Regions from separate parts of the Solibacillus sp. genome, predicted to be linked through region 1. Evidence: riboswitches for the same ligand, from Rfam matches in the RefSeq annotation. Region 1 holds a riboswitch; each other region holds the start of a gene.

Evidence for each region. Region 1 has a riboswitch for thiamine pyrophosphate ahead of tenA (thiaminase II). Riboswitches for the same ligand answer to the same signal wherever they lie in the genome.
Region 2: another riboswitch for thiamine pyrophosphate. It lies ahead of thiW (energy coupling factor transporter S component ThiW); the one in region 1 lies ahead of tenA (thiaminase II).
Region 3: another riboswitch for thiamine pyrophosphate. It lies ahead of thiT (energy-coupled thiamine transporter ThiT); the one in region 1 lies ahead of tenA (thiaminase II).

The regions. Positions count from the first base shown of each region.
Region 1 covers NZ_JBELZM010000002.1:39,812-50,908, reverse strand. The annotation lists gene ABS917_RS02400 (bifunctional 2',3'-cyclic-nucleotide 2'-phosphodiesterase/3'-nucleotidase) at 1-948, opposite strand, end outside; gene thiE (thiamine phosphate synthase) at 1,074-1,691, opposite strand; gene thiD (bifunctional hydroxymethylpyrimidine kinase/phosphomethylpyrimidine kinase) at 1,675-2,487, opposite strand; gene thiM (hydroxyethylthiazole kinase) at 2,484-3,227, opposite strand; gene tenA (thiaminase II) at 3,205-3,897, opposite strand; TPP riboswitch at 3,973-4,071, opposite strand; TPP riboswitch at 4,138-4,236, opposite strand; gene ABS917_RS02375 (NAD(P)H-dependent flavin oxidoreductase) at 4,363-5,343, opposite strand; gene ABS917_RS02370 (LysM peptidoglycan-binding domain-containing protein) at 5,475-6,731, opposite strand; gene ABS917_RS02365 (cell wall hydrolase) at 6,930-7,370, shown strand; gene ABS917_RS02360 (hypothetical protein) at 7,447-7,650, opposite strand; gene ABS917_RS02355 (hypothetical protein) at 7,785-7,946, shown strand; gene ABS917_RS02350 (YpzG family protein) at 8,011-8,163, opposite strand; gene ABS917_RS02345 (hypothetical protein) at 8,360-8,644, shown strand; gene ABS917_RS02340 (M14 family metallopeptidase) at 8,687-9,877, opposite strand; gene ABS917_RS02335 (hypothetical protein) at 10,050-10,190, opposite strand; partial or broken gene ABS917_RS18910 (PoNe immunity protein domain-containing protein) at 10,289-10,453, opposite strand; gene ABS917_RS02330 (hypothetical protein) at 10,466-10,939, opposite strand.
Region 2 covers NZ_JBELZM010000013.1:2,333-13,429, reverse strand. The annotation lists gene cypC (CYP152 family fatty-acid peroxygenase CypC) at 1-398, opposite strand, end outside; partial or broken gene ABS917_RS13140 (isochorismatase family protein) at 556-1,188, opposite strand; gene dhbC (isochorismate synthase DhbC) at 1,243-2,445, opposite strand; gene ABS917_RS13130 (2,3-dihydro-2,3-dihydroxybenzoate dehydrogenase) at 2,492-3,280, opposite strand; partial or broken gene ABS917_RS13125 (hypothetical protein) at 3,729-3,845, shown strand; partial or broken gene ABS917_RS13120 (alanine:cation symporter family protein) at 3,904-4,110, shown strand; gene ABS917_RS13115 (3'-5' exonuclease) at 4,338-5,093, shown strand; gene ABS917_RS13110 (nucleotidyltransferase) at 5,389-6,189, shown strand; gene ABS917_RS13105 (cupin domain-containing protein) at 6,268-6,834, shown strand; TPP riboswitch at 6,944-7,033, shown strand; gene thiW (energy coupling factor transporter S component ThiW) at 7,123-7,629, shown strand; gene ABS917_RS13095 (VOC family protein) at 8,078-8,473, opposite strand; gene ABS917_RS13090 (SRPBCC family protein) at 9,074-9,571, opposite strand; gene ABS917_RS13085 (S-ribosylhomocysteine lyase) at 9,693-10,163, opposite strand; gene ABS917_RS13080 (amino acid ABC transporter ATP-binding protein) at 10,179-10,919, opposite strand; gene ABS917_RS13075 (amino acid ABC transporter permease) at 10,955-11,097, opposite strand, start outside.
Region 3 covers NZ_JBELZM010000008.1:140,306-151,402, forward strand. The annotation lists gene nikC (nickel transporter permease) at 1-856, shown strand, start outside; gene ABS917_RS10115 (ABC transporter permease) at 872-1,825, shown strand; gene ABS917_RS10120 (ABC transporter ATP-binding protein) at 1,847-2,884, shown strand; gene ABS917_RS10125 (ABC transporter ATP-binding protein) at 2,856-3,869, shown strand; gene ABS917_RS10130 (exonuclease SbcCD subunit D) at 3,965-5,128, shown strand; gene ABS917_RS10135 (AAA family ATPase) at 5,131-6,081, shown strand; gene ABS917_RS10140 (SbcC/MukB-like Walker B domain-containing protein) at 6,102-8,183, shown strand; gene ABS917_RS10145 (hypothetical protein) at 8,232-8,363, opposite strand; gene ABS917_RS10150 (magnetosome magnetite crystal formation protein family) at 8,431-8,763, opposite strand; TPP riboswitch at 8,879-8,987, shown strand; gene thiT (energy-coupled thiamine transporter ThiT) at 9,202-9,768, shown strand; gene map (type I methionyl aminopeptidase) at 9,959-10,711, shown strand; gene ABS917_RS10165 (polyphosphate kinase 2 family protein) at 10,884-11,097, shown strand, end outside.

The DNA.
Region 1 (11,097 bases):
GACATATGGCTTATACATTAATTCCTTTGTCGCTGCATTGCGCACATTGGCATTAACATACGGGAATGGGGCATCATCCGTTACTTCATCGATAAATTCCAAACCGTAGTTAAACTCATGGTTACCGTATGTCGCTACATCATAATCAAGTGCAATCATTGCAGCAATCGATGGGTGAACTTCCCCGTCTTTTAATTTCGTTACGGACTGAATATACGAACCAAGCGGCGTTCCTTGTATTGCATCTCCATTGTCAAACAGCACTGTATTTGGATTTTCCTCACGTGCCTTTTCGATAAGTAGCGCAGTTTTTGCCAAACCTAAACTGTTCGTTGGAGTATCTTTGTAATAATCATAGTTTACAATATTTGTATGAATATCAGTCGTGCCTAAAATACGTAAAGAAACAGTCGTATTTGCTTTTACCGGACTGTATTCTTCCAAAAAGCGCTGAAGAATTTTTTGCATCTGCGCTTTTGTTACAAAATCGTTCGGGCGAATCGTTCCGTCATCAAAGCCTGTCAGTAATCCTGTCGCTACCGCTTTGGCCATTTCCTGGCGATTGCCTTTTCCAATTTTGTTTGCATCTTTAAACTGATCCAATACCTTTTCAGAATATGTTTCCTCATCTTGTAATCCTCTTGCCGCAATAAGGAAAGCATGTGTGCGTGTCAGTTTTTCGTCTGGAGCAAATTTAGTAGGAGTTTTTCCCTTAATCAACTTTAATTCCACCGCTTTTTCAATATAAGGCTTAAGTGAATCAGGTACATCCTGGAATTTTACAGACTGTCCAGTACCGACCTCTACTCCCAATGCATCAATTACGGCCTTCACAAACTCTCCACGTGTCATATCTTCATTCGTAGATGCTGGTGCCGCTGAAACTGCTGACATGCCACTTGCTAAAAGTGTTAGCGTTAAGGCTGAAGCAGATAGTTTTTTCAACATTTCTTTCACTCCCATATTCTGTAGTGTATAACAGAACTATCATACTAAATTGCCAGAATAGTAGAAAAGAGTATATTGGTACAGGATTCTTTTATATAAATAGTATTTTTATGACAATTTTTAATTTAGAGCATATTTACAGTTTCTTTTATATTATTACTATGACTAATCGCAGAAATAACTGCTACTCCATTTACTCCGGTTTGTCTCAGAATGAAACTATTTTCAGTGGAGATTCCGCCAATTGCTACAATCGGGAATTTAGGGAACTTAGATTTCGCATCTTCCAATAACGTCAGCCCTACTGGTGCTCTAGCATCATCTTTTGTGGTAGTTTCATAAATCGGACCGATCCCCGCATAATCTGCCCCATTTGCAATGGCCAATTCCAGTTGTTCCATTGTATGAACAGATACTCCGACAATTTTATTCTTCGCAAAAGATCTAAATTTTTCTACTTCAGTGTCTTCCTGTCCTACATGAATTCCATCTGCATTTAATGTGAATGCAAGTTCGACATCATCATTGATAAGGAATGGCACTTTATATGTTTGGCACAGTTTTTGGCATTGACGTGCAAATTGAATATACGCATCGCCTTTTAAAGCATTTTTGCCTTTTTCCCTCAACTGGAACACCGTAATTCCTGCCTGTAGCGCTTCTTCTAAAACAAGCAGCGGGTCACGATTACAATTGATCGTTCCCATAACAAAATATTTATTTAAATCAAAGGACATGAACATTACACATCCCCCGCTGTTCATGATAGGCGAAATGATTTGTCGGCCCAAACCCGTGACCGATATTGAGCGGATGACGAATCGCAAGCTGCACATATTTTTTTGCTTCTATAATGGCTGCCTCTATCGATCTTCCTTTTGCCATCTCCGCGGTGATTGCTGCCGAAAATGTACATCCTGTTCCATGAGTATGCTTCGTATCCACACGCTCAGTTTTCATTTTAAATGGTTGCTCCCCCCGAATGAAAACTGTATCTGTCGCATGCTTACTATTTAAGTGACCACCCTTTATGACAACACATTCAAGCCCTAGACTTAATAGATCCTGCGCCGCTAATGTGATATCTTCATCATTTTGAATTGTATAACCAGTCAGAATTTCCGCTTCCGGAATGTTCGGTGTACAAACGGTTGCAAGCGGCAATAACATTTCTTTAAGGGCCGTTGTTGCCTCCTGTTCGAGTAAACTTGCCCCCCCTTTTGCAATCATGACCGGATCAACGATTAGCGGAATTTCTGTATTTTTTAGTAAAGCGACAATTGATTCGATAATTTCAGCACTAAACAACATTCCTGTTTTAATTGCCTTAACATCAAAATCTTGAAGTACCGCTTTTAACTGAGCCTGAACAAAATCGGCCGTTGTCGGAAAAATCCCATGCACTCCTTGGGTATTTTGTGCGGTTAGTGCAGTGATGACCGATGTGCCGAATACACGGAGTTCCTGAAACGTTTTTAAATCTGCTTGGATGCCTGCACCGCCACCGCTATCTGAGCCTGCAATTGTACATGTAATCATTGTCGTCCCTCCGCTAAATTTTCTAGTTCATTCAGGAAATTTGTGTGGAAAGTTCCTATAGCTGCAACAGAATTGGCACCTGCCTGTTTATATTCATTCAGCAGCGTTAGTAAGTCATCAAACGGCTCTATACTGTTTGCAAGCACCGCTGCACAAAAGGCACTAAGCAAGCAGCCGCTCCCCGTCATTTTTGTTACTTTTTCATGACCGCCCGTTACAAATTCCACTCTTTCCCCATCTGTAATAACATCTTGTTCTCCTGTAACGATCACAATACATTGATAGTTATTAGCCAACTTTTTAGCAGTCGCTTCAACATCTATCTCCCCTTTTCCACTATCAACACCTTTGGAAGCCCAATTCGCTCCCGTGAGAGCCGCCAGTTCTCCAATATTGCAGCGGATTACATCAATCTTTAAAAGGTCGAGCAGTTGTTGTGCTGTTTCAACTCGGAACTTCGTTGCCCCAACCCCTACCGGATCAATAACAACCGGATTTTGATGCTTATTTGCGCTCAGTCCAGCTTGCTTCATCGATGCTACTGTCCTTTCATTCAAAGTACCCATATTCAAAAGTAATGCATTTGACTGAGCAGCCATTTCTCCCGCTTCTTCTATCGCATCGGCCATTACTGGTGAAGCACCCACCGCCAGCAAACCATTCGCTGTAAAGTTTGCGACGACATAATTTGTAATGCAATGTACTAACGGTTGATTTTTATGAATTGCTTGCAGGCTCATTTACATACACCCCTTGTTCCCAGCTTTGCTTTGTCCAAGGCATCTCCCAGAACATCCATTCGTAATAACAGCTTTTCTTAAAATGTTCCTGTAATATTTTTAGCTTTGCCGGCTGTTCTTTCGCATATCGATCAAGCATCGATTTTTGTACTTCAATATTTTGAAGCATCTCCTCGGAAGCATATAGTGCAATCCACTGTTCATAAAGAGGGACATTTGGGCATGCATCTTTTAACCTTTGCCCAATTTCCTGATACAGCCATGGGCAAGGCAAAATTGCCGCAAATGCTTCTGCTACATCTCCGTTATGCACTGCATTGTACATATGGCTCACATAGTTATAGGCTGCAGGAGCCGGTTCGAATTGCTCCAAATCATCCGCTGTAACACCTAATTCTTTAAACGTTGTACGGTGTAACTCCAGCTCTGCGTCATGAATAAATTTTGCTGTTTGCAGAAAATATTGAACATCGTCATCCGTAGTCGCTTTTGCAGCTGCCAGAGCAAGAACTTTCGTATAATGTTTTAAATAATACGCATCCTGCAGCATATAAAACTTAAACTTCTCCAGCGGTAAGCTCCCATCTGCAATCCCTTGTACAAAAGGATGATAGAAGCTAGCCTCCCAATAAAAATCCGTTTCTTTTCTTACCTCTTCACAAAATCCCATTGTTACTCCTCCTTTTTGTTGACGGAAGCACAAAAAAGACGCCTCAATATAGAGAGACGTCCCCAAAAAGTGTAAGTACCACTTTTCATTGCTCCCTACGTCCGTATTAACGGCCAGGTTCCAAGGGTCAGGTTTTAACCTTCTCAACACTACTGTGTCCCCCCGCAAATCAAATGCTTGTGTATTTGCAAAAGAAAGACTCCACGTAAAAGATACGCGGAGCCAAAGTAAGTACATATGTATAGCGTGTACTTTGCTCCCTACGTCCGTATTAACGGCCAGGTTCTAAGGGTCAGGTTTTAACCTTCTCAACACGAATGTGTCCCCCCGCAAATGCATTTAATTACCCCGAGTGTAACAAATTAATTCAAACCGGGCAAGTGAATTCAAAAAATTACGAAATTATTCAGTTAAAACTACCGCGCATCATTAGTAAATGTTTACATACTAATGATGCGCTGTGATCTATTGTAAATTGGCTACTGTTGATTTTTTCCCAGTCAGTTCTTGATAAGCCAGTGCATATTCTTCTGCCAGTTTATCAACATATTGTTGTGTAGAAGTAATCTCTTTAATTGCGCCGATTCCTTGCCCGCTTCCCCAAATATCTTTCCAGGCTTTTGCCGTATTATCATTGAAGTTCATTGCGGAAGGATCACTTTCTTTTAGATTATCCGGATCCATCCCTGCATTCATGATAGAACCTTTCAAATAATTCCCGTGAATTCCTGTAAATAAATTACTGTATACAATATCTTCTGCATTACTCTCAACAATCATCTGTTTGTATTCTTGACGAGCAAATGCTTCTTCTGTCGCGATAAACGGTGAGCCAATATAGCCAAAATCAGCCCCCATCGCCTGTGCAGCCAATACCGAATGGCCTCGTGCGATTGATCCTGATAAAGCTAATGGACCGTCAAACCATTCACGGATTTCCTGTACGAGCGCAAATGGGCTTTGCTGCCCTGCATGACCTCCCGCACCTGTTGCTACTGCTATGATTCCGTCCGCGCCTTTTTGAATTGCTTTTTTTGCAAAATAATTGTTGATGACATCATGGAAAACGATGCCTCCATAACTATGTGCTGCCTCAAAAACTTCTTCGCGTGCCCCAAGTGAAGTAATAATAATTGGAACTTTATATTTCACACAAAGCTCCATATCCTGTTCCAGCCGGTCGTTTGTTTTATGGACAATCTGGTTAATTGCAAATGGTGCTGCCGGCTGCTCGGGATTTCTGGCATTATAACTTGCCAACTCTTCTGTAATTTCGGCTAACCATTCCTCCAACTGACTTGCCGGCCTTGCGTTTAATGCTGGCATCGACCCCACAATACCTGCCTTGCATTGTGCAATGACCAACTTTGGATTGCTAATAATAAACAACGGTGCCCCAATTACCGGGATACGTAAGTTTTTTAAAATTTCCGGAACATTTCCCATCAATAATCCCCCTTTTATTCAACTACTACTAATACTTCATCAGTATCAACAAAATCTCCTTCTTAAATGAATGACAATCAAAAAGTCAGATGAATTGTCTCTTTTCATCTGACCGTCTAGTTTTACTTTTGCTATTTCTTCACGACATTAAAATTAGCCCCGATAAGCTGCCAGTTTTGGGGGAATGGCAATCCTAATTTCCAATAGCCGACACCGCGCAAATTCAAGCGCTTCACTAAATCAAACTTCGCCTGAATGGAACGGGCGTCTTCAAACCAGACAATATGTGAACGTCCTTGCTCATCATAGTAGTTAAAGTAAGGTGCCTGTGCTGTATAGTCGAATTGAATTGCCGCATTATAGCGTTTTGCCACTTCTATTGCGCGTTGCGGGCTTATTGCTTCTGCATAATCTCCTCCTTGTACAAAAGGTAATGTCCAATCATAGCCATACAAATTTTGACCAAGTAAAATTTTATTAGCAGGAATTTCTGTTAATGCATATTGTACTACTTGCTCGACTTGCGGCAGCGGAGAAACGGCCATTGGAGGACCAGCAGAATATCCCCATTCGTATGTCATCAGCATAACAAAATCTACTATTTCTCCATGCGCTTTATAGTCATGCCCCATAAACCACTCACCCGGCTGATCGGCTCTCGTTTTTGGTGCCAATGCAGTAGAAACTGTATACCCTTCTGCATGCAAACGCTCTACAGCTCTTCGAAGGAAATTATTGTAGGCTTCTCTCTGATCGCCCGATATACGTTCAAAATCAAAGTGGATATCTGAAATATTTCCGATGCGCTTTGCTTCAGCTATAATATTGTCCAGCAGTAAATTCTGAACAGCTACACTTTGGAAAATATCACGTGCAAGCTCAGCGCTAAACTGATAATCTTCGAGATTAGTAATCGCCATTGCTATACTTGTATTATTTTGTTCAGCGATCTCTGGTAATGGGTTTATTGTCGGTGCCTTTAATGAACCATCCCTCCTCGCTTCATAACTGAATACAGCTAAGTAAGTTAAATATGGACTCGCCTCACGAACTTGATCCAGCAGCATTTCACTTATCTCGTCGCCTCTCGGTTCTACATATGCCAAAATTTCTGCCGACCTTTTAGACGGTTCCGGTATATACAATGATGTTCCGATCATTAGCAATGCATCCGGATTCAAGCCATTTGCTTGCGCGAGCGTTAAATAATTCACCTGAAAACGTTGACCAATTGACCATAAACTATCGCCGGGCTGTACAATATAATATTGACCTTTCAGTGGAACGACCAATGCTTGCCCGACAACTAACCGAGCCGGCTCCGGAATTTGGTTGGCTTCCACTATACTTTGCACTGTTGTTCCATAAGCTTGTGCAATTGCCCACAATGATTCTCCCGGTTGTACAACATGAATTTGAATTGTCCGTCCTCCTTTTCCTATGTACTAATTTATGAACAATATACCGTCTTAATGCGAAAGATAGGTTAGAAATACAAAAGCATTAATAAAAACAATTTAGGATTTCCAATTATTCATATGCGCAACCGGGCCAACTGTTTCATACTATAATTGTGAGGTGAAAAAATGCCAAGAGTAAAATACCGGGATGCCGATGTCGATTTGATGGCTCGAATGATGCGGGCCGAGGCAGAAGGCGAAGGAAAACAAGGGATGCTGTATGTAGGAAATGTAATCGTTAACCGAGCAGTTGCTTCATGCTTGGACTTTAATGATGTAAGAACAATCGAGCAGGTTATTTTCCAAGTACAGGGCAATAACTATTCTTTTGAGGCAGTACAAAAAGGAAACATGTTTTATCAAAGGGCCAGAGAGACAGAAAGAAGATTAGCAAAACAGGCGCTGGACTATTGGAGACAACATCCAGCGAAGTATGCACTTTGGTATTTCAACCCATATGGTCCTTGTCCTCCAACATGGTACGATCAACCATTTACAGGTCAATTTAAACAGCATTGCTTTTATGAACCGATAGGCGGTACATGTGACAGTGTTTATCAGGGTTAACTGTATTTACTGCCCAAATATATAAAAAAGCCTTGCACAAATTATGTGACAAGGCTTTTATCCATTTCTTTATCAGCTATTTTTTATTTGACTGCTGGTTTTTATCATGATTTGTTTTATTGTTTTTATTTTTTAATTTCGAGTCGAATTCTTCAGCAAATTCCGCTGTATTATCTTCCGGATTCCGGTTATGACTTGTTGTATTTCGGTGCAGTTCTTTATAAGTAGAAAAAGGATTATGTGTTCGCGTATTCATCGTTTCTTTGCTGTTTTTGCTCATTTCATCACCTCCTACTGGCTTAATGTGCTCAGGATAGGAGGTTTTATGCTTTTTTCAGGCTTCCACGATTTTTGTAATGAAAAAAAGTTGTATAGCCATATTAAGAAGGAATCAAAATTGAAAGGAGCATTCACATGGGCAGAGACGATAGTAAAAGTAAAGGAACAAATAAACAATCATTACCGCAAACACCGAAAAACATGAAAATTGCACCGAACAAAGTAAAGGAAGAAATTGCGAATGAACTGACCGAACTCCATCAGCAAGCAAAAAAAGGGCAAAGAAAAATGTATTGATATGTAAATGGCCTTCACCACAGTACATACTGTAATGAAGGCCTGATTTACTTCAAGACAAAGGTTAGAACTGTCTCGCCTTCGCATTAATTCTCAAAATCTGGTTATGCAGAGTTACCTCTGTTTCCCCTTTGATTTGAGATTTTTGATGCTTGTCGCTCGCCCAGTTTTGGTGGATCTTCTTAGATTTTGGATCTGTGAAACCCTTCTTATCCATTCGTTCCGCCTCCCTATGTTTAAAAGTGAATCAATTGTAGTATGGCTGTACTCGCTGCAATTATTCCCTATAAAGATAAAAATTGATGTCGGTATCTTTCCTAACAATTTCGAATTTCTTCCGCGTATGGAATCATTGCAACCACCAATACTAAAAGTGTGAATCAGTCAATTTTCTTTGGAAAGGATGAAGAACAATGGCTAAAAAAAGTTCAGGTACACCTAGCTGGAAACAAAATCACCCGATTACTTTATTATCCAATTCCGTTGAACGAACAGAACGTGCAGTAAAACAGGCAATGTCCCACCCGGAAGAGTTTGCCGTTGAACATGCATTCAATTCAATGGAGCGTACCGAAAATGCGCTTGCCAATGCATTGCAAAGACAGGAGCATTTGGATATTGTCGAGCAAAATATATCCAAACTAGATGAGCTAAAGCAAAGCATCCTGGAAATTGATGAAAGCTTGAAGGATTCATAAAAGTTCCCCCGTTACATCTATGGACGTAACGGGGGACTTTATTTACATATAGAGCGCACTTAAAAAAATCCCTAAAGCTTCTTCATAAATTTCACCGAATTGGCTAATTGGCAATGGGTTCGTTCCTAGTCCCAGTTCGACTGTAAAACCTGGGCGGCGCCAATCTTGAATAAACCAGTCCTTATATCCCGCATAGCTTTCAATTGTCTGTACAGGCTCATATCCGCTTACCCTAGCAAATTCATTGACAAGCTGTTCTGTTTCAGGAGGTTCCAATCCCATGAATCCCCAATAAATAACTTGCCCTTGTGTATGGAAAGCCAACACACGCGCAAAATCCCGTTCAACAGTCAGTTCGGCCATCGCGATGGATTCCGGTTCTGATAGCGGACTTTCCCCACCATAGTCTCGCGGTCCAGGTGTTTTCGGATTTCTTTCTCTTTCCCGTTCCCATTCAGCAGGGAACTGGTCGTTTAGATCAACCCCATTAATATTCGCTTTCCAACCAGAGAAATCTGTACTGCCGCTATTCCATTCGATTAGGTTATTTCGGATTGTTTCATCTTCCGGAGGTCCGTTCAGCACTAAATCCACTCCGTCCGGATTTACCATAGGCACAATATTTAAATTCGTCTGATTATACAATGGCAATGTATAAAGCCCTCTTATTGCACCATTATTCGTAAGCGACAGTAAATAATCATTAAGAAATGTCATGACAACCGATGTCGTAATCCACTCATTGGCATGAAAAGAAGCATTAAAATGCACACGTTTCGGCCCATTCCCAATCGTGAGCCCCGGAATTTCTTTATCTAATATGGAATTGCCAATCAGGTCGTTAAATATAAACGGATAGATTGCCTGCAATGATTGAATATCCTGCACCATCGTCCTGTAATCATAATTTTGTTCACCGTTCACAACTCTCCATGTTACACGAACAGGCAGCAACAGCCGTAGACCGACTTGAAGTACGTATGGACTAAGTACCGGATTGAGCAGAAAAAGCGCATCCATCGGCATATTGATTCTTTGTGCTATCGACCAAACCGTATCTCCACGTTGAACCGTATATGGACTTGTCACATAACCTGGAATCTGAACAGATTGGTTGGGCATCAGTGCCTGTGCATTCAAATTCCGGTTTGAGTCAAGTATCAGCTGAAAAGGAACATTGAAAACTTGGCTATAATACCACAAGGAATCACCCGGTCTTACGAAAATCTCCACAAAGCTCCTCCCTCAATAAAATCATCAATAGGAAAGTATATGAATGCGGTGGAATGTTTAACACGGTTCGAGAAATGACTAATTCATGATCTTCAATCGCTTTCATTATCCCCAAATTCTTCGAGATCATCTTTATACTATGGCAGAAAATAAAAGCACAAAAAAGAAGCAGTCAATTACAACTGCCTCGCTCCAAATTTAATAAATCAACTTCATTTTCATCATACCAGTACTTTTCTGCTCTATCGATGTATGTTAAATGGAAATTCCTTTGTAAATCTTGAATAATTACCGATAACATCAGAAAAACCATGTTCTCCAATACCCCCTCATACTAGGTGCCCTCAAAAAAGAAACCTTGAAAGGCATTAGCCAATCAAGGTGCTATATTAATGAATTATATTTATATTATCATTCTTCAAAATGAACCAAATCATAAGGATAGTATGGAACTTCTCTTAATAGCGTATCATCTAATCGAAGGATTTTTGCAACTGCACCACTTTCATAGCTCCAATAGCCACTATAGATATCTTTATTGCCTTTATGAGATTCATACCATCCTGTATCATTGTGCCCTTTATACCATTATTTTTCCAGATAAACTTTTAACAACTCCAAAGCTGTATTTTGATTTTCCGCCTCAATAATATTTTGAACATATCCATATGGATTTGAAAACAGGTATTCCGATCCGTTATTTTCCCAGTCTGAATCAATATACTGTACTAAAAAATCGATCAATTTATCATTTAACTCTTCTTTTTTTATTAAATCTAATAAACTTTTTAACTGATCTTTAGAAACAATCGCTTTCGGGGTTTTCAAAACTTTTCCTATTGGGATGAAGGAGGCTAACGCAATACCTTTATCAAGGCCCGAAGCATCTTTATCAGCGAGCGTATTCACATCGTCCAATAGTAAGAAATCCAATAAACCTTTTTCGACTTTTGTAACGCCACTTCCCACGTCTCCTAGGAAATTAAGAAAACCATTTTCCTCTTCTTTCACCTCATTAATCACTTGATCCAACGATTGAATGCGATAGGCCAGTGCAATCATTAACGGATTCCGGGGTGAGAAGGATTGCCAGCATTCTACCTGGAAGTTAACACTCGCCAGGAATATTGAAAACAAAAAAGCACATGTCGCCTAATTTAGACAATCAAGTGCTTAAAAATCTATTTGTTTTCCTTGTTAATTACTATGAAAAACTTTAT
Region 2 (11,097 bases), on a different contig from region 1:
ACAACGTCGTCCATCTGCTGCCATTTAGTTAAAGCTGTATCCCACTGCTTCGCGGCAATTTCATTCAGTTTTTTTAGTCGGTCCGGGGACATGATGGACATAAACATCTTTTTCCGGTGCTTATGGGCATCGCCATCCAGTGTCTGTACACCCTTTTTGCCGAATAATGTTTCGGCAACACGGTTTGGTGCGACGCCAGCTCTTTTAAACTTACTGTTGTCGTAAAAAAGGTCGGCCGCTTCTTTTCCGCCCATACAGACCGCCTTTTTTCCAAGCAATCGTGTTTCGAACAGATCGGAATGAAAGCTTTGTCTTCTATTTAAAATATACAAATAGCCTTCTCTCAGAAGATTCAGGCTGTGGTCAATTCCTTCTTCCTTTGGCACCGAATTTGTCATCTACTTCATCTCCTTTTGTCTAAAACCATTGTCGGTAACCAATTCCCTGTTTATTCTTCAAAAAAACTTGCTTCCATTTGAACGCAAAAAACAGGCGGCGAAAATTTTCACCACCTGTTCATTCTTATACAAGCTCTGCTTCTGCAGATGCCTCACGCTTTAGCTGATCCATAATTTGTGCTGTAGAATAAACTGCCCCACAGCGTCCTGCCACATAGTTGATCGCCATTTCGTGCTCATCTTGTGTAAAATCAGCTACTGCATCGGCAATGAAAAACGGCTTAATGTCCGACATGAAAGCCTCTCCAGCAGTCATGAGGCAACCGATATGGGCGTAAACCCCACAAATGATTAACTGATCTCGACCTTGATTGTTCATCATTTCCAGTAAATTCGATTTCTTAAATGCACTGTAGCGCCATTTTTTCAATACGATATCGGCCTTGCCTGGTTCCAATTCATCGATTACTTTTGTAATGTTCGGATCGTCTTTTAGTCCTGTCCCCCAAAAATCAGTCAGTAATGCGCGTTCTACTGGGTTCTGATTGCCTGATTGCGCCGTATAGACAACTGGAATGCCAAGTTCATCGCATTGTTTTCTGATTGCTTTTATATTGACGATCATTTCACGAACTAATGATGAATCCTTCTCATAGTAATCGATGAAATATTGCTGCATATCATGAATAAGTAGGACAGACTTGTTCGGATCGACTTTCCAACCTACTTTATTTTTTGGAAGATTGCTTTCTTTCGGCATTTTATATGATGAGATCGCTGGAATAGCCATCTAAATCACTCCTTTTCTTTGTTGGTGAACCCTGTTGTATTTCATAATTAGTCGTTAAATATCCTTCAGCTGCTCTGTATCGATTCCCATTGCGCGAAGCATTGTCTGGAATTTTGCAGCTGTCTCAGCCAATTCTTCTTCAGGCTTCGATTCGCTCACAACGCCTGCTCCCGCAAATAATCGTAATGAATCGCCATTTGCCTCTGCGCAGCGAATCGTCACAACCCATTCCCCGTCGCCTTCAGCATCACACCAACCGATTGTGCCTGTAAAGAAACCTCGGTCAAACGGTTCAATTTTCGTGATTGCCTGTCTTGCCTTTTCCGTTGGTGCGCCACAAACAGCTGGTGTTGGCTGCAGGGCAATGGCTAAATCCAGCGATGAGATATCCGCTTTCAGGAGCTCTCCTTTAATGACAGTCGAAAGATGCATCATCGTTTCCGTATAAACGACTGAAGGTTTTTCCGGAACTTCGATTGTTTTTAGTAATGGACGCAATCCCTTGACGACTGCTTCCACTACGACCGCATGCTCATGTAAATCCTTTGGAGACGAAAGCAGTTCCTCTTCACGTCTTTGGTTCTCTACCGGATTTTCACTTCTAGGTCTTGATCCGGCCAATGGATTCGCGATAGCGTACATCCCTTGTCTTGAAACAAGCAGCTCCGGACTAGCCCCGATGAGCGAAGCCTTTTGATTTCCGTATTCAATCGGTGCTGCAAATGTATATCCATGTTTGTTTTGATACGCAAGATTACGTAACAGCTGCGGAAGGTCGACCGGCTCATTGAGACTTACTTCCAGTGAACGTGACAGCACAATTTTATCGAGTTCGCCGCTTCTTATTCTTTCAATGCCTTGCATGACACCTTGCTTATAGTGCTCTGGTGATGGATTGGATATGAGCCGATTGACAGTAACAGATGCTGAACCGGACACTGCCCTTTCCTCCAGCTGCAATGATGGCGCGATTTCGATAGATTCCGGAACAAGTAAACATGCTTTTTTATAGTAATCAAATGGCACAGCGCCCGTTACGACGGGTCGTGGATGTCCTTGTTCTTTGGCCTTCTTCAACGCGCTCGCCACCCTATCGGACAATCCTTCCATCTGGTTTTGATATGGTTCACCCGCTGGCACGTGCATGAATACACCTTTGCCTAAAATCGCTCTTTTTGGTGTTTCTATGAAAAAGTCACCAACTTCATAATCATCTAAAAGTTCATGTTCGATTACTGCTTTTTGTTTGCTTATCATATTACCGCTCCTTTTCGTTTCACTATTCTGAATTCAAAAGACAGACTTAGTTGGCTCCCAACGTCGCGCCGCCATCCACGATAAGATTGCTCATCGTAATATGACTCGAGTGATCGGATAGGAAAAACAGAATCGCGTCGACAATATTGTCCGGTTGTGCAATCTTTTTCAGCGGAATCCCTACTTTATACGTTTCAGGCATTCCTTTAATCATTACTTCAGCGCCATGATTATCGGACCACATCGAACGCTGCATATCCGTATCCGTCGACCCTGGGGAAACGATATTGCAGCGTATATTATGCTCTGCAAGCTCTAAACCGAGACATTTTGTAAACATGACCGTTGCCGCCTTTGATGCTGCATAGGCCGCCATAAAAATTCTCGGTACACTAGCGGCATTGGATCCGACTGTTACAATCGAACCTGCTTTTCTTTGAATCATATAACGGCTTGCCGCTCTTGAAACATAAAACACACCTGTCGTATTAATTGAAAAGATTCTTGCCCAGTCACGGTCAGTGAATGATTCGACCGGTCCTGTAGCCAATGTACCTGCTACATTGACGAGCATTTCGATTGGTCCGATTTTGTTTTCCACTTTCTCGACAACCGCATCAATGGCGTTACTATCTCCCACATCTGCAGGAAATGCGAAAACCTCGTGGCCCTGCTCTATTAAACCATTCACATGGCTTCTCAATTTTTCCTCGTTATAATCGATTACAGCAACTTTTACTCCTAATGTAGCCAAGCTTTTGACAAGGCTTGCGCCAATTCCTTGGGCTCCACCTGTCACAAGTGCAACTTTCCCTCTTAACTCCTGAAAGTTCACTTCAACACTTCCTTTCTCGTTTACAGTTATGTAAATACAGCTTGATTTCTTATTAGAACCAACAATCAATAATGATAATCATTATCAATTGATTCTATTAGCAATGATAGGCCTAACATTTTACAACGTCAAGAGACATTTAAACTTTCCAATAGAAAGACCTAAGTTTCGGTTTAGTGCTGATTTAAAGAAGTAATATTCGGCATTTTTGAATAATTTATAAGGAAAACAACGTTAAATAAATCCAAATAAAGGAATAAATATGAACTTCCTCTACTCTATTATGTAGTCTAATCAATTCATTACTGACCTGTAGAAAAGATATCATTGTGTAAATATTTTGCCTGAAAAACATTCTTGGATAAGAGAGCGATAGGAATATGGAATTACTGCATAAAAGATTATGGAATTGATTCGTTTTTCCTGAATATTAAATTATTCTCTGTTAATGTGCGGAACACCGTTTTATATTTACAAAGGCTTGAATTTAAAATGGTTTTCAATTATTTCAGCGACGATTTTAATTATCGTTATCGGGATTTTATGGCCGACTGTACAGGCAAACACGATCGCTTTAACGGTTCAGGAATCGTTCAATGTTCCCCCGCTTGTAACAGGTTATTTTCGGTGCAGTGAATTCGGCTACCCTTATTTGGGCGATTACCGATTTAGGAGTAGGTCTGCTCGGCTGGGTAAACGTCATTACGATCGTGCTGCTTTCGAAAACGGCTTTAACCGCACTGAAAGATTACGATACGCAAAAACGTTTGGGGCTTAACCCAACGTTCAACCCGTTAGTGTTAGGCATTAAAAACGCGGATTTCTGGGAAGACCTCGAAGCAAGATCTTCGATACCAAATACCGTTCCTTCAAAAGGAAAAACGGTCGTTGCGAAGAAAGTCCAAGAGCGTCTGCAATCAGTGCCGAATCCGTTTTCTGAGTAATTGATAGGCTGACCATTGCTGAATCTTCCGGTTATGGTCAGCTTTTTTATTTATTATTTACTTCATATATGGTTCAATTATAGAACAAACGTTCCAATTACGAGGTGAAGTTTATGAACATCGAACGGCTGCATATCCGCATCATGATTACATGCTCGATTGTGGGCTTTGCCAAACATGAAGCATTGGCCGCAAGCTATCCGTTAGAGGCAATTGATGATCTGGAACTGCACGGCTATATTGCCCGCACACGTTATGGCCATTACTACAATACGAAACTTGCCGCGCAGTATTTAAGAAAATTTATTACAACGTACAGCCCGCGTTTAAAGGTTGCGGAGATGGTGGAACTGCTGGAGTCTGCACCCGAATATGTCGTCGTCGATATCGAAACAACAGGAGGTTCTGCTGCTAGAGGCGATAAAATCGTGGAAATAGCTGCACTAAAAATACGCAACGGAGAAACGGTGGCTCTTTTTCACCGGTTTGTGAATCCGGAAAAACCAATCAAGAATTCTCATATTCACGGGATTACTAATGAACGCGTAAAAGATGAGCAAACGATCTCCCCTGTCATTCACGCTTTTAAAGATTTTTTAGGTGATTTGCCGATTGTGAGTCACCATATCGGGTTTGACTGGTACAGTTTTCTCGCGCTGGAGTTTTTTCGAAATGGCATTCGCCCAACGAATCCGGCTGCTTGTACTGTGCTGCTTGCTCGGAAATATTTGGACAGTCCGAGAAATAATTTAAATGTCATTGCCGAAACGTATAACATCCCGCTTCTCAAGCACCATACAGCCGATGCGGATGCGATTTGCGCCAATGAAATACTGCAGCTTATTATGAAAAAAGCGACTGCACAGTAGTAAACGGTTCTATTTGTGCAATCGCTTTTTTGTTTTGTGATTTTATTAGAATAGTTGGGACGATTATTAGAAAATGTTGACGGGTGATTAGATCATCGGTGTCCTTTATTTGAAGATGTCGGCTGTTTATTAGAACAACTCACTGATTTATTGGAACATCGCCACTTTTATTAGAACATTTTTTTGTTTATTAGAACGATGCAGGTCGTTATTAGAAGCTTTTATATTCCCCCTGTTTCGTTTTGAAACTATTTCCAGCTTATCGACGTAGAATAGAACAATTGGAGGTGTACGGATGAGAAACTTATCTTCGTGTATGATGCTTACCGGGATATTGATCACTGCCTTAAGCGGGAACTGGATTATTCTTAATTATGATAGCGTCACAATTTATCCGAGAGCTTCTTATCTTTCTTTCGGAATCGGGTTGGTACTGGTAGGATGCACTTTTGTAATGAATCAATTCTTCAGTTACCGGGAACCGGAAGAAGGACATACAAAAGATAAACGGCATGCTTTAAACGAATGGCTTATTGCCAATCAGCCAGTTAATAAATGGTTGAGCGGACTCGTTGTTCTACCGCTTGTGATCGCACCGTTTTATAGCTGGATGCTGTTTTTTACAATGTTGGAATGGTATTTATTTTCAGGGCTTGTATTAGCCGGTATTATTTACATGCTGAAAGGTGACAGAGTAGAAGACAATAAGGACTGGGAGTATAAAGGGAAGACAAAAATGATGCTTGATCTGATCGATTACCGCAAACACCCTTTTAATATTTCGCTTATTATCTACATCATGGTCATTGTCAGTTTTGTGTTGAGCAAGGGATTGGATATTCCGCTCTATATGGAAACAGGAGGCAACCCGCGCTACGTTACTTCTTTACCAACGATTTCGTTTTTAATGTCTTCCTTAATGGTCGTGAGTACGTTTATTTATATTATCAGTCATGGGGATTTCTTTGGTTTTCGTAAAGCCGAATTGAGTTATGAAAGAGTTATGTTCATCCACTTTGCAGAAATTATTGTATGTGGTGCTACCCTGTTTATTCTAATTTTCACATTAATCAATGCGTTATATGTGTATTTTTAGATGGATGGTTCATATCCAATAGGCACACACCGATAAATTTTTGCATATTTTAGCAACAATAATAAAAGAGGTGAACGATTGAATTCGAATCATGTTTCAGCGCAACCGCAGTTTACATTCGATGTTAATAAAAACCCGCTGTTCGTTAAAGACCAGCATAATTTTATCAATCTGCTTGGTGTCAACCAGTTAAATACGCTTGATAATATATCGTTGCTTGATATATATCTTAGCGCCAATAATGTTATAGAACCGCACTACCATCAAAATGCGGCGGAACTTGTTTACTGTATTACGGGGAGTGCAGTTGTTTCGATTTTGAATCCGTTTACGAAACAGCTGATGCATTTTCCGATTAGCCCCGGTCAAGTGGCGAACGTTCCTCAAGGGTGGTGGCATTACGAAGTCGCTACGCAAAACAACACGCATCTGCTTGCCATTTTCAATGCTCCGACTCCTGAAGTCATTTTAGGTTCCGACCTGCTCAAGCTGACACCAGCGAATATTATGGCCCACACTTATGGAATGAACGAAACTTTATGGACGCAGGCAGTTGCTCCTGTCAGACCCAATACTTTCATCGGTCCGCCAAACCCTTGGCAACAGGTCCAGCCCGGCAATTATGGCGGCGGGTATGAGCAGTAATTTTTCTCGGTCAAAGGGATTAAATTTCAAAAAAGCGTTTGCATAATGAAACGGCCATGTTATGATTATTGTGAAATTAACCTAATACTGGAAGCAGATAATCTGCTCGTAAAACTACTAGGGGCGCCTGTTTGGCTGAGAAGTACCCTTTGCACCTGATCTAGGTAATACTAGCGTAGGAAAGTAGTGTCGACCCCCTATTTTATATTTTTGTATAGGCTACGATACCACTTTCTTAATTGAAAGTGGTTTTTTTTGTTGCAAAAATTATTGTAAAGGATGGTAGAAATGAATAAAACGAGAAAGCTTACATACTCCGCGATTATCGCAGCAATTACAACGATTCTCAGCAGTATGGTGTATATCCCATTAGGTTTTGCGAAAATATTTCCGATTCAGCACTTTGCCAATGTCGTATCGGCGGTATTGCTCGGTCCATGGTATGCGGTGTTACAGGCATTTCTTACGTCGACATTGAGAAACTTGATGGGGACAGGCAGTATATTTGCTTATCCGGGCAGTATGATTGGCGCACTTTTAGCTGCATTTTTGTTTGCGAAAACGAAGAAACTGGCGTTTGCAGCGGTAGGTGAAGTAATCGGGACAGGGCTATTTGGTGCGATGGCTACTTACCCGATTGCGATTTTATTTTTAGGACAGGAAGCGGCGCTGTTCGGTTTTGTCCCGGCATTTATGATGAGTTCGTTTGCCGGTGCGCTTTTGGGCTATGGCTTACTGAAGATTATGGTGAGAAACAGGGCGTTTGGCGGGATGCTTTATCAGAATGCCGGTTGAGTAGCTGGCGGCGTGTGCAGAGGTTTTTTTTTAGAAAAGTTCGGGTGGTTATTAGAACTTCGGGGCGGGATATTAGAACTTCCGCGTACTTTATTAGAACAACTTATTGCTAGAAGATTTTTTATACAGATATATTGATTTTATTAGAAGAGCTGGAGCAGATATTAGAACTTTTGAGGACTTTATTAGAACAAATTAATAATGGAGAATTTTTTCCACCGGCTTATCGATTTTATTAGAAGAGTTGGAGCGGTTATTAGAACTTCTAGGTAAGATATTTGAAGAACTGCGGATGATATTAGAACAATTCGCATACTTATTAGAACAACCGACACTTATATTAGAAAATTTCACTTTTATTAGAAGATATTAAAATATATTAGAACAATTCAACCCTTTATTAGAAAATGAAGCGCCGGGTATCGGTCCAGACACCCGGCACCTTTTATTAAGCTAAATTGATCTGCCATGACACGCCGTAGCGGTCATTTAGCCAGCCGAATTTCTTGCTGAAACCGTAATCCCCGATTGGCATTAACGGATGTCCGCCTTCAAGCAGTTTTTCATACAGATGGTCGGCTTCCTCTTCCGTATCACATGTAATAAAAATAGAGAATGACGGTGTGAAGTCAAATTCATGTTTTATATTACTGTCAATGCACATAAATTCCTGACCTTTTATCGAAAAAGTAGCTTGCATGACTTTTCCTTCGTCTCCGCCTTCATTTGCCCCATAGCGGATAATGCTCGTAATTTCCGCGTCCTCTATAACTGATGTATAGAAGTTCATTGCTTCTTCAGCAACGCCGCCTTGAAACATTAAAAATGGTTTTGCACTTTTCATCGTACCCTTCCCCTTCTCAAATCAAATTAAATTTGCACCACTTCAATTTAGCCTATTTTAACCTTTTTCGCGAATTTTTCTACCTATAAAAAGGCATCTCCTAATTCGAAGAGCCTTTCGTTTTTTTCCCTTTACTAAATAAAATAGTGAAAAAGAATACGTTACATTCCTGAAATTCATAGGTTGGAGGGGTTACTACTTTTTGGACTTTCTGCATGAGTGACTAATTTTTATTAGAAGATTTAGTAGAGATATTAGAAGAGTTACCTTTGTTATTAGAACATTGACGGGGTTTATTAGAATAACTTGGATAGGCGGACGCTTTTTTGAGTGGAAGCATTGTATTTTAAGTTGTTTCGTGACGATGTGAGATCTTATTAGAAGAGTTGGAACACATATTAGAACATTTGGGGAGGTTATTAGAACTTCTGAGAGCGATATTAGAACAAGTTCAGGACTTATTAGCACACCTATTACTTATATTAGAAGATCACACTTTTATTAGAACTTTTAAAGATATATTAGAACAATTCACTACTTTATTAGAACATCAAAAACACCGAATGGATGATCATGCCCCCACCCGGTGTCTAATTCTACTTAACCTTGATAGCTTACTTTTCCGATCTCGACTAATTCCTTCAGACCCATGAACATTAAATTCCAGCCTTGTTCCGTACCTTCTCGCATGTCATCGAGAGCTTTTGCGATGTCAGCATCTGTCCATTGTTCTTCATTTTCAACATGAATCAGTTGGGTGAACGTCATTTCACTGCCTTGTCCCAACTCTTTCAGCTCCACTGTGATCGTATCTTCCAGTTCGCTGAATTGCGGCATCTTAAAAGTGAACACGATTTTTTCAGGTGAATCGATTTCACTGTACTCGCCGATTGCCCGGTAGTCTTTTCCACCACGGTGGTCGACAATCTCCCAGCTGCCCCCTACTTTCGAGTCATTTTGTGCGACCTTGTTCGTCCCTTCCAATGTAAAGAACCACTTTTTCATCATCAAAGGATTCAGCCATGCGTCAAACACTTTTTCAGGCTTTACAGTAAATTCTCTTTTCATCGTTAATGTCGTCGTTGAGATATTGTTCATTCAAATTCTCCTTTTAGTTACTTTAGTTAATTAATAACCTAATTACAGGAACTTTTAAAACAATTGCTCCAATAAAAAAGCCTTCTGCGAGAATCCCCTCACAGAAGACTAACTTCATCTATTATTCTCCGAAAACGACATGCCACTCAGCGCGGCCTGCTAAAAATTCTTCAGCTAATGCTTTTGCGCCTTCTAAGCTATGGCTTGCTGCCCAGCCGCATTGTACTTCATTACATGCTGGTACGGATTCTGCCTTCAGCACATCTTTCAACGTATTTTCAATAATCGTTAATACGCCGTCATAGTCATTGTAGTTGAGTAATGCCAAGTAGAAGCCTGTTTGACAGCCCATTGGCGATAAATCAACGACATCTCCACTATGATTGCGGATACGGTCTGCCATTAAATGCTCTAAAGAGTGTAATGACGGCATTTCCATATGTGCCTTGTTCGGCTGTTTGAAACGGATATCGTATTTTGTTACGACGTCGCCTTTCGCGCCTGTTTTCGTACCGGCAAGTCGTACATAAGGCGCCACTACTTTCGTATGGTCTAAATCAAAGCTCTCTACATTTGTTTTCTCTGTTGTCATGTTGAATCCCCCTAGTCAGATAAATTGCATAGATTTTATAAATTGTTGAATCCGTTCGTTGTTGTTTGCTGTAAAGAAGTTTTCGGTTACGCCGTCATAGCCGATTTCACCGTTTTCCAGAAATAAAATCCGGTCTGCCACTTCGCGCGCAAAATTCAAGTTGTGCGTCACGATAATCATCGACTTGCCTTCTTCTGCCAAATTTTTCAGCACCTTCAGCACTTCCCCTTCAAGCTCGGGATCCAGTGCACTCGTCGGCTCATCGAACAGTAAAAACTGCGGCTCCATTGCCAATGCTCTTGCGATGGCGACACGCTGCTGTTGCCCTCCGGATAATTGCGATGGGTACTGATCTGTTTTATGACTCAGGCCAACCTTCTCCAATAATTGCTGCGCCTTTTGTCTTGCAGCCCCTTTGTCTTTCCTTAAGACGGTAACCGGCCCTTCCATCACATTTTCAAGCACTTTCATATGCGGGAACAGATTGAAGCTTTGGAATACCATCGCCGTATTTTGGCGAATCGAAAGCAGGTTCTTCTGAGAGATCGGTTTGTTCAGTTCAACTGTCTGGTTGCCGACTGTCAAAACTCCTTTTTCAGGTCGCTCCAATAGATTGATACAGCGCAGCAGCGTCGATTTCCCTGAACCGGATGGACCTAAAATAACCGTTGTTTCGCCTTCATGAAATGTTAAATTGATATTCTTTAATGCCTCGTTCTCACCAAAGAACTTCGACATCTGCTGAAATTGTACGATAATAAGCCCTCCCTCTGGCGCTCCACCTGACACTCTTATACATACTTCGATGCGTATTTTTCCAGGCGGCTTTGAATGACCATCAGTATACTAATGAAGATTAAATAGATGACCGCACAAAGTGAATAAATCATAAGCGGCTCATATGTTCTTGCTGTAATTTGCTGCCCGACCATGA
Region 3 (11,097 bases), on a different contig from region 1:
AAAAAGCAATCCCCGAGCAGAAGCTTTTAAAACATTTATGAAGCGTTTATTAAAGAATAAAGCGGCAGTAGTTGGAGGATTAGTCATTCTTTTTATCATTTTAGTAGGGATATTTGGACCATTTTTAGTAAAGACAGATCCAAATGCTCAAAATATTCTAAACAAATTACAACCACCTTCAAAAGAGCATTGGTTTGGTACTGATAACTTTGGCCGGGACATTTTCTCCCGTATTGTTAACGGTACAAAGCTAACGTTAACGGTAGGATTTTTATCCGTATTTATTGGCGGGGTTATCGGAGTCGTAATAGGAATTGTAGCCGGGTACTATGGAGGGGCAGTAGATACAATTACGATGCGTCTTATGGATATTTTGCTAGCATTCCCGGGTATTTTACTGGCACTTGCGATTGTATCAGTATTAGGTGGTAGTTTAATAAACGTAATTATTGCGGTTGGGATATTCTCAATACCGGCATTTGCCCGCATTGTCCGAGGATCAACCTTACAAGTGAAAAAACTCGAATACATCGATGCAGTTAAAGCACTGGGTGCATCAGATATTCGTATAATATTTAAGCACATTTTACCGAATATTATGTCACCTATTATCGTACAAGCAACGATGCGTATTGCAACGGCAATTCTGACAGCTTCCGGTTTAGCATTCCTAGGTTTAGGCGCACAGCCGCCAGCAGCGGAATGGGGAGCTATGTTAAGTGATGGTCGTGCGTTTATGCACAATGCGGGACATATGGTATTAATTCCTGGAATGATGATTGTTATCGTAGTATTGGCATTTAACATTTTTGGTGACGGTTTACGTGATGCACTTGATCCGAAGATGAAACAATAGGAGGTGGAACAGTAAATGACTAAATATATTATTCGTCGTTTATTACAAACGATTCCCGTACTGTTTGGGGTTTCAATTTTAGTATTTTCATTGATGTTCCTAATTCCTGGAGATCCTGCACAAGTAATGGCAGGGGAAGGTGCATCTGAACAAACGGTAGAAAATTTACGTGAAAAACTGGGTCTGAATGATCCGCCATATGTGCAATACGGCCGATTTTTAGGGAATGCCCTGCAAGGTGATTTAGGAAACTCTATTCGCAGCGGGCGCCCGGTAATGGATGAGATTCAGGCACGTTTTTGGATTACAGTGGAAGTGTCTGTGTATGCCACAATTTTAGCTGTATTTATCGGTTTAATTGCCGGTATTATTTCGGCAGTCCGTCATTATACGCTTACAGATGTATCGATTATGATTGTCGCGCTTTTCGGCCTATCAATGCCGAACTTCTGGTTAGGTTTACTGCTGATTCAATGGTTTGCATTAGGAAATCTGCCATTCGGTTTGGAGTTGCCGGAATTTTTAAAAATGCGTCCTTCCGGATGGGGAGATTCATGGCGCCAAATTATATTGCCTGTAGTAACACTAGGGACAGGTGGGGCAGCTATTATTGCTCGTATGACACGTTCGTCAATGCTTGAAGTAATTGGTCAGGACTATATTCGTACTGCTCGTGCAAAAGGTGTATCAGAACGTATCGTTATTTACCGCCACGCACTGAAAAATGCGCTAATCCCTGTTGTAACGGTTATTGGTCTGGAGTTTGGCGGTTTCTTAGGCGGTGCTGTATTAACAGAGACGATTTTCGCTATTAACGGTATGGGACGTCTGACAATTGATGCAATCAGGCAACGGGATTTCCCGATTGTTCAAGGGACTGTACTTGTAATTTCACTGTTATTCGTAATTGTAAACCTGCTTGTTGATATTTCTTACAAGTTCTTAAATAAACGAATTGATTTGAACTAAAGATGAAAAGAGGTGTGGCAAATGAATGAAACGGAAAACATTTTAGTCGTAAATAATTTACAAACATCATTCGGCACGGATGCTGGAGAGGTACGTGCTGTTGATGGTGTAAGCTTTACTGTTCCGAAAGGTAAAACAATCGGGATTGTAGGAGAATCGGGTTCTGGGAAAAGTATCACATCACTTTCAATACTGCGCTTACTTGCATCGAACGGCAAAACGAAAGGCGGCGAAGTACTTTTTAAAGGGAAGGACTTGCTGAAGCTTTCAGAAAAAGCGATGCGTGATATTCGAGGAAACCAGATTTCTATGATTTTCCAAGAACCGATGACATCGTTAAACCCGGTTTATACAGTAGGCCAGCAGATTAGTGAAACAATCCGAATCCATAAAAAGTTGGACAAAAAAGCAGCAATGCAGCAATCTGTTGAGATGCTGAAGCTTGTAGGTATTCCATCTCCGGAAAAGCGTGTAAAACAATACCCGCACGAACTTTCAGGAGGAATGCGTCAACGTGTAATGATTGCGATGGCACTGGCATGTGACCCGGAAATTTTAATTGCGGATGAGCCTACAACGGCGCTGGATGTAACGATTCAAGCACAAATTCTGGAACTGATAAAAGATCTGCAAAATCGTTTAGGCATGTCAGTTATTATGATTACTCATGATTTAGGTGTAGTAGCGGAAACATGTGATTATGTGGCAGTAATGTATGCAGGACAAGTGGTAGAATACTCAGATGTCCGTTCATTATTTAAAAATCCGAAACATCCATATACGTTAGGATTACTTAATTCATTACCACGTCACGATGTGGAACAGGAAAAACTGATCCCAATTAAAGGAATGGTGCCAAGCCCGCATGAAATGCCCGTAGGATGCCGCTTTGCTCCTCGTTGTCCTGTTGCAATCGAACTTTGCCATAAAAAGCAGCCGGATTTACTGAATACCGATGAAAATAGTTCAGAGCAAATCCGCTGTTGGTTGTATTCGGATGAATGGGATGGAGAATCGGAGGTGACGTTATATGGCGAAAAAAGAACTGTTAAAGGTTGAGGGACTAAAACAGTATTTCCCGATTAAGGGAGGATTTTTAGGCCGTACAGTCAATCACGTAAAAGCGGTAGATGATATTTCCTTTACGATTTATGAAGGGGAAACTGTCAGTATTGTAGGGGAATCGGGTTGTGGTAAATCCACGACAGGCCGTGCGATTTTACGATTGGAAGAGCCGACAGATGGTTCCGTAGTATTTCAAGGGACTGATATTACGAAAATTCCGAAAGGCGAAATGCGTAAATTCCGCAAAGATCTGCAAATCATTTTTCAGGACCCGTATGCGTCGATCAATCCGCGTCAGACAGTTGCAAGTGTGCTGAACGAAGCAATGCATATTCAAAATGTACTGCCGCCAAATCAGCGACGTGCCCGTATTGAACAACTGCTTGAAACTGTCGGATTACGACCATATCAGGCAGACCGCTACCCGCATGAATTCTCTGGTGGTCAACGTCAGCGTATCGGTATTGCCCGTGCGTTATCGGTTGATCCGAAACTGATTATTTGTGATGAAGCTGTATCAGCACTGGACGTTTCGATTCAGGCGCAAGTGCTGAACTTACTGGAAGAGCTGCAAAATGAATATGGATTAACTTATTTATTCATCTCGCATGACCTCGGGGTTGTACGTCATATCTCGGACCGTATTATTGTAATGTATTTAGGGAAAATTGTAGAGATTGCAGATAAAACAAGCCTGTTCGAAAACCCGCAGCATCCTTATACGAAAGCATTATTATCTGCGATTCCTGTACCTGATCCGGATGCTGTAAAAAATCGTATTGTTTTAAAAGGTGATGTACCGTCACCTATCGATCCACCACAAGGCTGCCGATTCCATACACGCTGTCCATTTGCGACAGATAAGTGCAGAACGGAAGAACCTGTTTTGCGTACATCTTCTATAATGAAGGATACGCATGAGGCAGCATGCCACTACATGGAAGAAATTTCAGCCGGCAAAATGGCTGTAAAGCAGTAATTATCGACCGCATTGTACGAACGAATATTCGTACGATGTGGTTTTTTTATTTTCCCTCATGTACACTTATAGTTATAAGATAGGAGGCGGTATTCATGAAAATTTTTCACACAGCAGATTGGCATTTAGGAAAAATAGTACAAGGTGTATCGATGACGAAAGATCAGCAATTTGTGCTTGAACAGTTTATCGAAGAAATTAGAAAAGAAAAGCCGGATGTCATTATTATAGCCGGAGATTTGTATGATCGGTCAGTACCACCGACAGATGCGATTCAACTATTAAATAAAACATTGAAAGAAATTTTAGTCGATGAAAAAACACCGATTTTGGCAATCGCTGGAAATCATGATAGCGCTACACGTTTAAATTTTGGCAGTGAATTTATGAAGGCCAGCGGGTTACATATCGTCGGTCATTTAGAACAGAATATCGATCCAGTTATTATGCATGATGAATATGGGGAAGTTCTTTTTTATTTAGTTCCTTTTGCAGAGCCGTCAATTGTACGGGCATTATTTGACGATCAATCCATTACATCGCATGAAGCGGCGATGGCGAAAATCATTGAACAGATTAAGCAAAAAATGGATTATACGAAACGCAATATTATAATCGCTCATGCCTTCATTACAAAAGACGGGATGCCGGAGCCGAATACAAGTGACTCTGAACGTAAATTGACAATTGGTGGTACGGAATGTATCAGCTCATCATTATTCGAACCGTTCTGTTATACAGCGTTAGGACATTTACATCAGGCCCACTTTGTTGCAAACGATAAAATTCAATATTCCGGATCACCACTTAAGTATTCAGAATCTGAAGTGACACATAATAAGGGTTTTTTGATTGTTGATTTAAATGAAGACGGATCAGTGGCGATTGAAAAAAGAATGCTTACACCAGTGCGGGACATGCGTGTCGTGACGGGAATGCTTGAGGATATATTGCAGCATAAAGTAAACGACGATTATGTATTTGTTAAATTACAGGATGAACATTATGTAAAAGGTGCTGCCGAACTTGTCCGCACTGTTTATCCGAATGCTTTGCATATTGAAAGAACGGTTGTGTATGAACAGCTTGAACAGCATGCGACAACAATGAACCGTGTTCAAATGGATGATTCGGAGCTGTTTGAACTATTTTACATGGAAATGACAGGCAAGCCTTTAAGTGACGAAATTAAAGAGATTTATACAGATGTTTTAGAGCAGCTAATCGAAAATGAACGTGAAAAACAGGAGGTGCTGTAACGATGAAGCCAATTAAATTATCGATGACAGCATTTGGACCGTATCATCAAAAGGAAATCATTGATTTTACAAAACTTCATGAACATGGAATTTTTGTCGTTTCCGGTGCAACTGGCGCGGGGAAAACGACTATTTTCGATGCGATTACGTTTGCCCTTTATGATTCGGGTAGTGGAGAGGATCGGGAAAAGTCGCTGTTTTTGCGAAGTGATTTTGCGGATGAAACGGTAGATACGGAAGTCGAGCTTGAATTTGAAGTACGCGGTCGCCTTTACCGTATTTGGAGAAAATTTGGTCATGATGGTGCAAGTGCGAAGCGCGAATTTTTCGAAATTACCGATGGGGTCATTGTACCTGCTGTAGAAAAATTTCAAGTAAAGCTTATTCAATCAAAAGTTGAAGAACTGATAGGTCTGACACAGTCCCAATTTAATCAAATCGTCATGCTGCCGCAAGGGGAATTTCAAAAGCTCCTCACATCGGAATCAAAGCATAAAGAAGAGATTTTCCGGAAAATTTTCAAAACGGAACGCTTCACGAAAATGGTGGAACTGCTGAAAGAAAAAAAGAATATTGCTGAAAAATATTATGAACATGCTAAGATGCAACAGGACAATACAATTCATGAAATCCGGTCCCGGCTCCCGCATAGAGAATCGGAATTGTTTTCATCGCTGAACAATGATGTCATTAATCTGTATCAAGTAAAGAGTGCCTTGCTGACAGAACAGCAATATTATGAAGATCAATGTACTGCATTAAAAGGGGAATATGATGCTTCAAAAAAGGAATTGCAAAAGTTAGTTAAAACATTAAATGAACAAAGACTGTTAAATGAGCGAATTGATAAGTTTTTATTGCGGAAAGCGCGGCTCGAAGAATTACTGCAGCAAAAGATAAAATACAAGCAGAACAGCAGAAACTTGTACTTGCCAAAAAGGCTAATCAAATAGAACCTTTAGAACGTGAATATGTGAAGGTAAACCGGCAGCTTGAACAATCGGAAGTCTCCTTACAAAAAGCGATGACTGACTATGAACGTGCACAGGCACAACTTCAGCAGGCGACAAATCATTATCAGGAGCAAAAGCAGCAAGAACCATTGTTGGATAATTATACGAAATCGATTTCGCAGCTGGAACAGCTTGTCCCGATCTACCAATCAATTAATAAACAGCGTGAAAATGTGTCAAAGCTTGCAGAAAACCAAAAAAACGCCAAGCAATTATTTGATAAGCTGCAAAGCGAAGCATTTTCTTTAAAAGAAAAATATCAACAGCAGCAAGCCATCATAAATGAACTGGAACATGCGACCAGTACATACCATGAAACTTATGAAGCGCATGCTGCATTAACGCGGAAAATTGAAATGGCAAAAGAAGTGGCTGCAATGCAGAAGAATGTCGAAACTTTAGTGAAACAGCTTGCTGATAAGAAACAAGTTGCTGATGAAGCACAACAGAAACTGCAAAATATGGATCAGCAAATACGCAGCAACCAGGCAGCCTTTCTTGCAGCATCATTGCAGCACGGGGAAGCCTGTCCTGTATGTGGAAGCGCAGAGCACCCAGCCATTCATAACAGCGAAGCGGTTGTCATTGATGACAATGCATTGGCGTTACTGCGTCATGAAGGCGATCGGGCGATGCAAAGCTTCTATCAGGTCAATTCGAAATTAGATGTGGAAAAGGCAACGTTGGAACAGAAAAGAAGTGCGCTTCAGTTACTTGACGCTGAGCTTTCGCAACTACATGAGTATGAACAGCAATTGACCATACTAACTGCGCAGTTGACAAAGCAAAAACAGCAGCAGGCACAGCTTATCACTGAAAAGAAAACGATGGCACAGCTTTTAGAAAATAAAGAAGTGCTGCAAGGGCGCATTGAAAAAGGGCAGCAATATGTAATCGACATTGATAAACAATATGCACAGGAAAAAGGGAAGCTTGAACAAAGTGAGCAGTCATTATTGCCACAGTTTTCTAAATTGGATGAAGTAACACAAGAATTGGCAATCCAGCAGCAAAAACATCGCCATTTAAAAGTTGCGATCCAAAATGCACTTGAAGCTATGCAAAAAATTCAACTAGATGAAAAATCCTGTGAAGTGAACCATCTCCATGCGAAAAATCTTGTAACAGAAAAACAGCAGGAATCTCTTTTAGCACAAAAAGCATTTGAGTCAGCATTGCAGCAGGAAGGTTTCGACTTGGAAACGTACAAGTCTGCGTTACTGCCTTTAAATGTACAGCAGCAAATTCAGGATGCAGTTGAAGCGTACAAGCAAAGTATTCATACTTTATCTGTTCAAATTGCTGAGGAGGAACCTTTGCTCGAAGGAAAAGAACGAGCGGATTTAACGGCATGTGAGCAACAGATTCATAAGCTGAATGAGCAGATCGAGGCACAGTACTCGAAAATGACATTGATCCAGTCCTATGTGGAGCAATGTGAGGAGACGCGCGATAAACTTGACCAATCTGCACAGCAGATAGAAGGCTATAAAGCGAAACTGATGCAAGTCGAACATGTTTATAATTTAATTCGCGGTCAAAATGATGCGAAAATTTCATTTGAGCGGTTTGTGCAAATCGGCTATTTGGAAAAAGTGACACATGCGGCAAATGAACGTTTGCGTGTCTTATCAAATGGCCAATACTTCCTGAAATCCACAGGAAGGAAAGAAGGAAATGCCCAAAGCGGACTCAGCATCGATGTATATGACAGCCATACAGGGCAAACCCGGGATGTAAAAACACTGTCCGGTGGTGAAAAATTCAATGCCTCACTTTCATTAGCATTAGGAATGGCCGATGTTATTCAAAGTGTGCAGGGAAGTGTGCATATCGATACAATGTTTATCGATGAAGGTTTCGGTACATTGGATGAGGAGGCATTAAGAAGGGCAATCGATATATTGATTGATCTTCAGCAAACAGGCCGCTTAATCGGCGTCATATCACATGTGGCCGAACTAAAAGCAGCAATGCCAGCTATTTTGCAAGTGCAAAAGCTAAAAGAAGGCTACAGTAAAACAGAGATTATTATTAAATAGAAAAAAACACATTTCCCTCCAGTTAAAGCGGGAAATGTGTTTTTTGCATTAACGTTTTGGAGTTCGTCGTGTAGTTGCTGCTTGGGGAGTAGATTTTTTGTTGTCCATCATTTTCTTAATGATCGGGTACACGATTGGTCCATATTTAATAGCTGTTTTAATGAGTTTATTTAATTTCATTAGTATACACTCCTTAACGAATACGTTTCGTATAAAAATATACCCAAAGATGGAGCTTTCATAAACATTAACGTAAAACTTTAATGGCTTGAGCTAAATTCCATATTGCCAGGATGAACGTGATAACTACTAAAAGAATAAATCCGATAAAATGCGAACTGATAAAAAAGTCCTGAATGTTCAAGGTCAAAGTATCATTCCAGGAAAGAACGGAAGTGAAAAAGTAAATAATGTACAGAATCCCTAACAGTATCGGTATGAATTGGGAAATAAAAGCTTTTTTAGAATGGCCTTTAACAGCATCATCTTTCGTAACGATAAATATAATTAACGGTAAAATAAACGGTGCAAAATAAAAGCTCAAATAGCTCAGTGCACTTAAACCTTTCGATTGATCCATTATTTATCACTCCTTCGTATCTATTATATGTAATTCTAGTACATTTCAAAATAATAGCTGTTGAAAGTTGTAAAAATATTCGTTACAATGAGCATGTTCAAACAATAAAAATTAGATGTACCACAAGGGGTGCCGAGAAAGTCGGCTGAGATTGTGCACGGGATTGCACTGACTCTTTGAACCTGTAAGTTAGCACTTGCGTAGGGATGTGGATAGAAACCGACTGTTCAAACGATAGTCAGGCTTTTGTCCTGACTGTCGTTTTTTACTTTTTCCTACTGAAAAAGTAAAAGCCTCCGGCGGATGTCATGGATTCGGATATGAGTTCTTTACGCGAGCGTAAAGCCGAATCCCGACGCAATTACGCTAAAGCGTAATTGATTTCTATTCTATCCCTCTTCACTTTTGTTACATCGGATAAAAGAAAGGGGCATTGTTATGGACAGAAAGAAATTATTGATGATGGTGGAGATAGCGATATTTGCTGCCATCGGACTTGTATTGGATCAAGTATCTTTTAAAATGTGGGCACAAGGCGGATCGATCAGCTTTGTTATGGTACCGATCATGTTAATGGCCATTCGTTGGGGATTAACGGCAGGACTTGCAACAGGCTTGCTGATCGGCGTAATGCAAATGATGTTCGGTGCTTACATTGTGCACTGGCTTCAGGCAATTTTAGATTACGGTCTTGCCTTTACAGTAGTAGGATTAGCGGCAATTGTAAGAAAGCCATTATTAGAGGCTACACAATCACTCAATAAAGTAAAAATGGCACTTTATATTGTCCTTGGAGCACTTATAGGCGGTGCTTTAAGATTTGTTTCGCACTTGCTCGCAGGTGTCGTGTTCTTTAAAGAATATGCAGGCGATGATAATGTATGGGCCTATTCAATTATTTACAACAGTACTTATATGGTTCCTGCTACAATACTTACGGCGATTATTGCCGTTATTTTATTCACATCTGCACCTCGTTTACTGCAAAAAGTAAAAACAACATAACGAATAGGAAACTCAATGCTTGCGGTGAGGGATACTTTTCCCCCTGCAAGCTTTTTCTTATTTCAATAGTAGATTTTCATATTAAATTGGTCATAAATCAGGATAATTTTAAAAACCTTGAACAATTACAACCGATTTTAAGTATGCTATAGTTAAGGGTAGACATTGTTTAAGAGGAAGGAAGTTACACATGATTGTTACTACTCAAGAAGAAATACAAGCGTTTAAAAAAATTGGGCGCATTTGTGCTGAAATTCGTGAGGCGATGAAAGCTGCGACAGTACCTGGCGTGACAACGAAAGAATTAGATGAAATTGCTGGCCGTATGTTTGCGGAAGCAGGCGCGGTTTCTGGTCCTAAAGGCGAATACGATTTTCCGGGATATACTTGCATTTCAGTAAATCACGAAGTTGCACATGGTATTCCAGGGAACAAGGTTATTCAGGAAGGCGATATCGTAAACATTGATGTTTCTGGTTCTTTAAACGGGTATTTTGCAGATACAGGTATTTCTTTTGTCGTTGGTGAAGGTTATGAAGATAAAGAAAAACTTTGCACTGTAGCAAAATCAGCATTTGAACGTGCAATGACAAAGGTTAAAGCAGGTTCGAAATTAAATCAGATCGGTAAAGCGGTAGAGCGTGAAGCACGTGATCACGGTTTGACAGTAATTATGAACTTAACAGGTCATGGCTTAGGTAAATCATTACACGAAGAGCCAAACCATGTATTGAACTATTACGATGCTTGGGATACAACAATCATGAAAGAAGGCATGGTGTTGGCAGTAGAACCGTTCATTTCTGCAAAGGCCGAGCATATCGTAGAATCAGGTGACGGCTGGACATTCATTACACCGGACAAATCATTAGTTGCCCAAATCGAACATTCGATTATCGTCACAAAAGATAAACCGATCATTTTAACAACATTGGAAGACTAAGTTATAAACGTGGGAGCATACATAAGTGCACCCGCGTTTTTTTGTTCTATCAAAACTAGGTCCCAACATAAAATAATCAAATGATTCAAATAAATGACTGCAACAATTACCAATTCCATACACTTTCAAGTAAAATATACATAAATAAATAGAGTAGGGGAGGCAGCACTATTTGAAAAAGCTAAAAGATGTGGATTTATCACAAGAACTGGAAAAGGAAACCTATAAAAAGCAATTGAAAGCTTTACAATACGAAATGCTAAATGCCCAGCAATTTTTATTCAACAATAAAATTGGACTTATTATTGCATTTGAAGGAATGGATGCAGCAGGCAAAGGGGGAGCGATCAAGCGCTTAACAGAACGTATCGATCCGCGCGGGTTAA